Linked DNA regions of Alicycliphilus denitrificans K601. The protein of the gene in region 2 interacts with the protein of the main gene of each other region in a pairwise test. Links are inferred from orthologs where the notes say so. Each region holds a gene or a part of one and is shown on either strand. Other genes may lie near its edges. The genes, in order: mrdA and ALIDE2_RS03955.

Evidence for each region.
Region 1: the proteins of ALIDE2_RS03955 (region 2) and mrdA interact in binary tests that used the Escherichia coli proteins (3 or more experiments, as listed by UniProt). The link is inferred for Alicycliphilus denitrificans K601 from one-to-one orthologs.

The regions. Positions count from the first base shown.
Region 1 is NC_015422.1:349,755-352,950, reverse strand. What follows is about bases 91-2,972. They hold mrdA (penicillin-binding protein 2), read right to left. Parts: upstream 2,563-2,972; coding sequence 619-2,562; downstream 91-618. Other genes in these bases: mreD (rod shape-determining protein MreD), read right to left, coding at 2,579-2,972; rocF (arginase), read left to right, coding at 91-603. In the rest of the region: more of rocF, read left to right, coding at 1-90; more of mreD, read right to left, coding at 2,973-3,100; rod shape-determining protein MreC, read right to left, coding at 3,097-3,196. UniProt on the Escherichia coli protein: Catalyzes cross-linking of the peptidoglycan cell wall. Responsible for the determination of the rod shape of the cell. Is probably required for lateral peptidoglycan synthesis and maintenance of the correct diameter during lateral and centripetal growth.
Region 2 is NC_015422.1:831,404-834,715, forward strand. Bases 11-3,008 are described here. They hold ALIDE2_RS03955 (penicillin-binding protein 1A), read right to left. Parts: upstream 2,669-3,008; coding sequence 353-2,668; downstream 11-352. Other genes in these bases: cyaY (iron donor protein CyaY), read left to right, coding at 17-346; ALIDE2_RS03960 (pilus assembly protein PilM), read left to right, coding at 2,986-3,008. Also shown: LPS translocon maturation chaperone LptM, read right to left, coding at 1-4; more of ALIDE2_RS03960, read left to right, coding at 3,009-3,312. UniProt on the Escherichia coli protein: Cell wall formation. Synthesis of cross-linked peptidoglycan from the lipid intermediates.

The DNA.
Region 1 (3,196 bases), 480 kb from region 2 along the record:
ATCAGCGCCGCGGCGCGGCACTGCCGCCTGCGCGGCCGGCGCCTGAAGGTGCTGTGGCTCGACGCCCATGCCGACGCGAACACGCCGGCCTCGTCGCCCAGCGGCAACCTGCACGGCATGCCCGTGGCCTGCCTGCTGGGCCATGGGCCGCGGCAGCTCACGCAACTGGCGGGCGCGGCCCCGGCGCTGCAGGCGCGGCAGATCACGCTGCTCGGCGTGCGCAGCGTGGACGCGACCGAGAAGCGCTTCGTCAACGCGCAGGGCATCGAGGTGTACGACATGCGCAGCATCGACGAGCTGGGCATGCGCTCCGTGATGCAGGCGGCCCTGGCCGACGTGGACGAGAACACGCACCTGCACCTGAGCTTCGACATGGATGGCCTGGACCCCACGATCGCGCCCGGCGTGGGCACGCCGGTGCGCGGCGGCCCGACCTACCGCGAGACCCAGCTGTGCATGGAGATGCTGGCCGACAGCGGCGCCCTGGGCTCGGTGGACGTCATGGAGCTGAACCCGGCGCTGGACGTGCGCAACCAGACGGCCGAGCTGGCGGTGGACCTGCTGGAGAGCCTGTTCGGCAAGTCCACGCTGATGCGCGCGTAGAGCCTGTTCAGGCGCTCAAGGCTCCGGCACGACGGAGACTTCGTCGGCGCGCCGCGGCACGCCTACGGGAGCCCCGGCCTGGCCCTTGGCGACGGCCGCCAAGTCCTGCTCGCCGGGGTACTGGCCCAGCAGCCAGTAATCGAACACGCGGCGCACGATGGGCGCGGCGGCCGCGGCGCCGAAGCCTGCGTTCTCCACGATCACGGCGACGGCGATCCTGGGCTCCTCCACCGGCGCGAAGGCGGCGAACAGCGAATGATCGCGCTGGTGCTCCTCCAACAGCCTGGCGTTGTACTTCACGTTCTGCCCCAGGCTCACGGCCTGGGCCGTGCCGGTCTTGCCGGCCGACGTGTAGGGCGCGCCCATGAACACGCGCCGGCCCGTGCCCGCCTGGTTCACGGCCATGAGCGCGTTGTGCACGATGGCCACGTTCTTGGGGTTGAAGCCCAGCGGCTCGCCCGGGGGCTGCTGCACCTCGCTCACCTGGCCGCTGACCTGGTCCTTCACGGCCTTGACCAGGTGCGGGCGGTAGCGCGTGCCGCCGTTGGCGAGCGTGGCCTCGGCCACGGCCAGCTGCAGCATGGTGAAGTTGTTGTAGCCCTGGCCGATGCCCAGCGACACCGTCTCGCCCGAATACCAGCGCTTCATCTCCGGGCGCTTGTAGGTGTTCCTCTTCCACTCGGTGCTGGGCAGCACGCCGCGCACCTCGCCCCCCAGGTCGATGCCGGTGATCTGGCCGAAGCCCAGCGGCTTCATGAAGTCGTGGATGACGTCCACCCCCATGTCCACGGCCAGCGAGTAGAAATAGGTGTTGCTCGAATACTGGATGGCGCGGTGCATGTCCACGCCGCCCAGGCCCCCTTCGTGGCTGCGGAAGGTGCGCCCGCCGTAGTTGAAGAAACCCGGGTCGCTGTAGACCTGCGTGGGCGAGCGCTTCTTGAGCTCCAGCGCCGCCAGCGCCATGAAGGGCTTGTAGGTGGAGCCCGGCGGGTAGGTACCGCGCAGCGCGCGGTTGAGCAGGGGCTTGTTGATGGACTCGTTGAGCGCCTGCCAGTTCTCCTGGTCTATGCCCTCGACGAACAGGTTGGGGTCGAACGTGGGCTTGGACACCAGCGCCAGCACCTCGCCATTGCGCGGGTCGAGCGCCACGAGCGCGCCGCGGCGTTCGCCGAACATATCCTCGACGAGCTTCTGCAGCTTGATGTCCAGCGACAGCATCACCGTGTTGCCCGGCGTGGCCGGGTGGCTGTTCAGGCGCCGCACGGCGTGGCCGCCGGCCGAGGTCTCCATGCGCTCGAAGCCCGTATGGCCGTGCAGCGTGGACTCGAAGCTCTGCTCCACGCCGAGCTTGCCGATGTAGTCCGTGCCGCGGTAGTTGGCCGCGTCGTCCGAATCCTCGATGCGCTCCTTCTCGCGCTGGTTGATACGGCCGATGTAGCCGATAGCGTGGCTCGCCACCTCACCCAGCGGGTAGTTGCGGAACAGCCGCGCCTTGATCTCCACGCCGGGGAAGCGGTAGCGCTGCGCCGCGAAGCGCGCCACCTCCTGGTCGGTCAGGCGCGTGCGTATGGGCAGGGAGTCGAAGCTGCGCGACTCCTCGCGCAGGCGCTTGAAGCGGCGCCGGTCGCGCGGCTGTATGTCCACGATCTGGGCCAGCTCGTCGATCGTCGCCTCCAGGTCCATGGCGCGCGAGGGCGTGATCTCCAGCGTGTAGGCCGAATAATTGGTGGCCAGCACCACGCCGTTGCGGTCGATGATCAGGCCGCGGTTGGGCACGATGGGCACGATGGCCGTGCGGTTGCTTTCCGCCTGGTCGGCCAGGTCCTCGTGGCGCACCACCTGCAGCACCACCAGGCGCGCGGCGATGAGCACGAAGGCCAATAACACCACCACGCCCAGCACGAACACGCGCAGGCGAAAGCGCCAGGTGTCGGCCTCGACATTGCGCAGCTCGGTCATCGCCTTCGGCCCCCGTTCACAAGGGACGATTATCGTCCTGGTCCGGCGGCCGGCGCTGCGGCGCCAGCAGGATCCAGCTGGCCAGGGGCCAGATGGCCGCCTCCAGCAGCGGCGCCACCAGGCCCTCGAACCCGGGCAGGGTACCGCCGCCGGCGACCACGCGCAGCGCCAGCTCCACCGCATGGGCGGCGAAGAACAGCGGCAGCAGCTGCAGCGCCTGCAGCAGCTGCCCGAACCACAGCAAGCGGCGATGGGTGTACTGGGCGCCGAACATCAGGCCGCAATACACCAGCGCGTGCTGGCCCAGCAACGCAGACTGGTTCACGTCGATGCACAGCCCCATGGCGAAGGCCACGCCCAGTCCCACGCGCTGCGGCTGGTGCATGCCCCAGAACACGAGCAGCACCATGACCCAATCCGGCGTCCAGACCACGCGGCCCAGCGGCAGCATGTTCAGCGCCAGGGCCGCCAGCAGGCTGGCCCAGATGAAGGCGGGGCTCACCGGCAGCAGCAGCTGCTGGCCCTTGGGCATGATCATTTGCGGCCTCCGCGCTTCTGCGGCGCCGGCTCGGGCTCGGGGCGTGCGGGCATGTCGGCCACGAGGGGCTTGAGCACCATCACGTGGCGCGCGCCA
Region 2 (3,312 bases):
ACATAAGCAAATTGTAATGACCGACATTGAATTCATGGACCGCGCCGAGCAACTGCTGCTGGCGGTGGAGCAGGGCTGCGACCGCATCAACGAGGAGACCGACGCGGACCTCGACAGCCAGCGCACGGGCGGCATGGTCACCATCAGCTTTCGCAACCGCAGCCAGATCGTCATCAACCTGCAAAAGCCCCTGCACGAAGTCTGGATGGCCGCGCAGTCCGGCGGCTACCACTACCGCTTCGACGGTGCGCGCTGGATGGACACCAAGGGCGACGGTGAATTCTTCGCGGCGCTGAGCCGCGATGCCAGCCGGCAGGCTGGCCAGGAGCTGCGTTTCACGGCCTGACCGGCCTCAGTTGCGGAACAGGTCCAGGATGCGGCTGCGCTCCTCAGGCGCCGGTGCCACGGCGGGCGCCGCGGGAGCGGGCGCATCCATGCCTACGCTCGCCACGCCCGCGTTGCGCGCGTATTCCTCGTAGAACCACTCGCCGCTCACGTTCACCACGCCGGGGGGCACGGTGGGTTCGGCCACGGGCACGCCTTTGAGCGCCTTGTCCATGAAGCTGATCCAGATCGGCAATGCCAGGCCGCCGCCGGTCTCGCGGCTGCCCAGGTTGCGCGGCGTGTCGTAGCCCACCCAGGTCACGGCCACCAGGCTGGGCTGGAAGCCCGCGAACCAGGCGTCCACCGCATCGTTGGTGGTGCCGGTCTTGCCGTACAGATCGGGGCGCTTGAGCGTGGCCTGCGCGCGCGCCGCCGTGCCGCTGCGCGTGACCTCCTGCAGCAGGCTGTCCATCACGAAGGCGTTGCGCGCATCGATGGCGCGCGGGTTGTCCGTGGTGGCCGGCGGCTGCACGTTCGACAGGACGCGGCCCTTGTGGTCGGTTACGCGCGTGACCAGGTAGGGGTTGACGCGGTAGCCGCCGTTGGCGAACACCGAATAGGCCGTCGCCATCTGCATGGGCGTGACCGAGCCCGCACCGAGCGCCATGGTCAGGTAGGCAGGGTGCTTGTCCGCGTCGAAGCCGAAGCGCGTCACCCAGTCCTGCGCCGTTTTGGGGCCCACGGCCTGCAGCACGCGGATGGAGACCACGTTCTTGGAGCGCGCCAGCCCGGTGCGCAGCGTCATGGGGCCGTCGTACTTGCCGTCGTAGTTCTTGGGCTCCCAGGGCTGGGCGCCCGTCGCGCCGGCGCTGAAGAACAGCGGGGCGTCGTTGACGACCGTGGCCGGCGTGAAGCCCTTTTCGAGGGCGGCGGAATAGATGAAGGGCTTGAAGGCCGACCCCGGCTGCCGCCACGCTTGGGTGGCGTGGTTGAACTTGTTCTTGTCGAAGTCGAAGCCGCCGACCAGGGCGTGGATGGCGCCCGTGCGGGGGTCCATGGCCACGAAGGCGCCCTCGACCTCGGGCAACTGGGTGATCTCCCAGGTCTTCTTCGGGGTCTGCACCACGCGGATGACGGCGCCACGGCGCAGCTTGATGTTGGGCGGGGCCTTGTCGCTCAGGCCCGACTGCGCGGGCTTGAGGCCTTCGCCGGTGATTTCGATCTGCTCGCCGTCGGCGCGTGCGGCCACGATCTTCTTGCTGCTGGCCTCCAGCACCACGGCGGCCAGCACGTCGCCGTTGTCGGGGTGGCTGGCGAGCACGTCGTCGATCGCATCCTCGGCCTCGGCCGGGGACGCGGGCAGGTTCACGAAACGTTCGGGGCCACGGTAGTGCTGGCGCCGCTCGTAATCCATGATGCCCTTGCGCAAGGCGGCGTAGGCCGCTTCCTGCTCGCCTGCGTTCAGGGTGGTGTAGACGTTCAGGCCGCGCGTATAGGCCTCGGCCCCATATTGCGAGAACACGAGCTGGCGCGCCATCTCGGCCACATATTCGGCGTGCACGCGGGTGCTGTTGGTGGATGAGCGCAGCTTGAGGTCTTCCTGCTTGGCGGCGGCGGCTTGCTCGGCGGTGATGAAGCCGTTTTCCAGCATCCTGTCGATGATGTAGAGCTGGCGTATGCGGGCGCGCTTGGGGTTGCTGATGGGGTTGTAGGCCGAGGGCGCCTTGGGCAGGCCGGCCAGCATCGCGGCCTCGGCGATGGAAATGGACTTCAGCGGCTTGCCAAAATAGGCCTCGGACGCGGCGGCAAACCCGTAGGCGCGGTTTCCCAGATAAATCTGGTTCATGTAAATCTCGAGTATCTGGTTCTTGGATAGCAAATGCTCGAGCTTAAAAGTTAACAATATTTCATATATCTTTCTCGTCAGCGTTTTTTCCGACGAGAGATATACGTTGCGCGCCACCTGCATGGTGATGGTGGAGGCGCCCTGGCTCTTCACGCGCCCCAGGTTAGCCAGCGCCGCACGCAGCACGCCCTTGTAGTCCACGCCCCCATGCTGGAAGAAACGGGCATCCTCGATGGCCAGAACCGCGTTGGTCATCACCGCCGGAATGTCCTCTATGGGCGTGAGGTTGCGGCGCTCCTCGCCGAATTCGCCCAGCAGCGCGCCTTCGGAGGAATACACGCGCAGCGGTAGCTTGGGGCGGTAGTCCGCGAGGTCGGAGACGTCCGGCAGGTTGGGGTAGGCCATGGCCAGGCCCACGCCCACGACGAGAACGCCCGCCAGCGCGCCCGCCACGCCAAGGCCGACGAGCCAGGCAAGCCCGCGCAGAAGCCAGCGCATCCAGCGCGGCGCATGGGAAGGGGGTGGTGCGGGGGCTTTGTCTCGTGAATGCGGCATAGGGCTCAATCGGCAAGCAACCGGCCATTATAAAAATCCAGGGCGCCCGCCCATGTTTGCAGGTGTGAGGGTCAGGGCGCACCCGGGCGCGAAATGGGTCGGTGGATACCCTTGGGCGCCTTGGAAAATCGTCGGCTTTTGACAACGGCTGAGACGTATCAAGGGCGTAAAACTCTTTGCTGGTGTAGGAGCATGCTGATAGCATCTATGTGAAGTGTTAAGTTTTGTTGCTTCGTCTCGCTAGGTTTACAGGGGGCACCTTGATCTCAATGGGGTCGTTGTTCAGTCGTCAGTCAGCCCCATTGCTAGGGGTCGACATCAGCTCTTCCAGCGTCAAGCTGGTCGAACTGGGGCGCGATAAGGGAGGGACGCTGGTGCTCGAATGCTGCGCGATCGAGCCGCTTGAGCGTGGCTGGATCACTGATGGCAACATCGAAAAGTTCGACGAAGTGGCCGAGGCGCTGCGCCGCCTGGTCAGGAAGAGCGGCACCAGGACGAAGAACGTGGCCCTGGCCCTGCCGCCGTCGGCAGTCATCACCAAGCGAATCTCCCTGCCCGGCGGCATGACCGAGCAGGAGCTCGAGGTG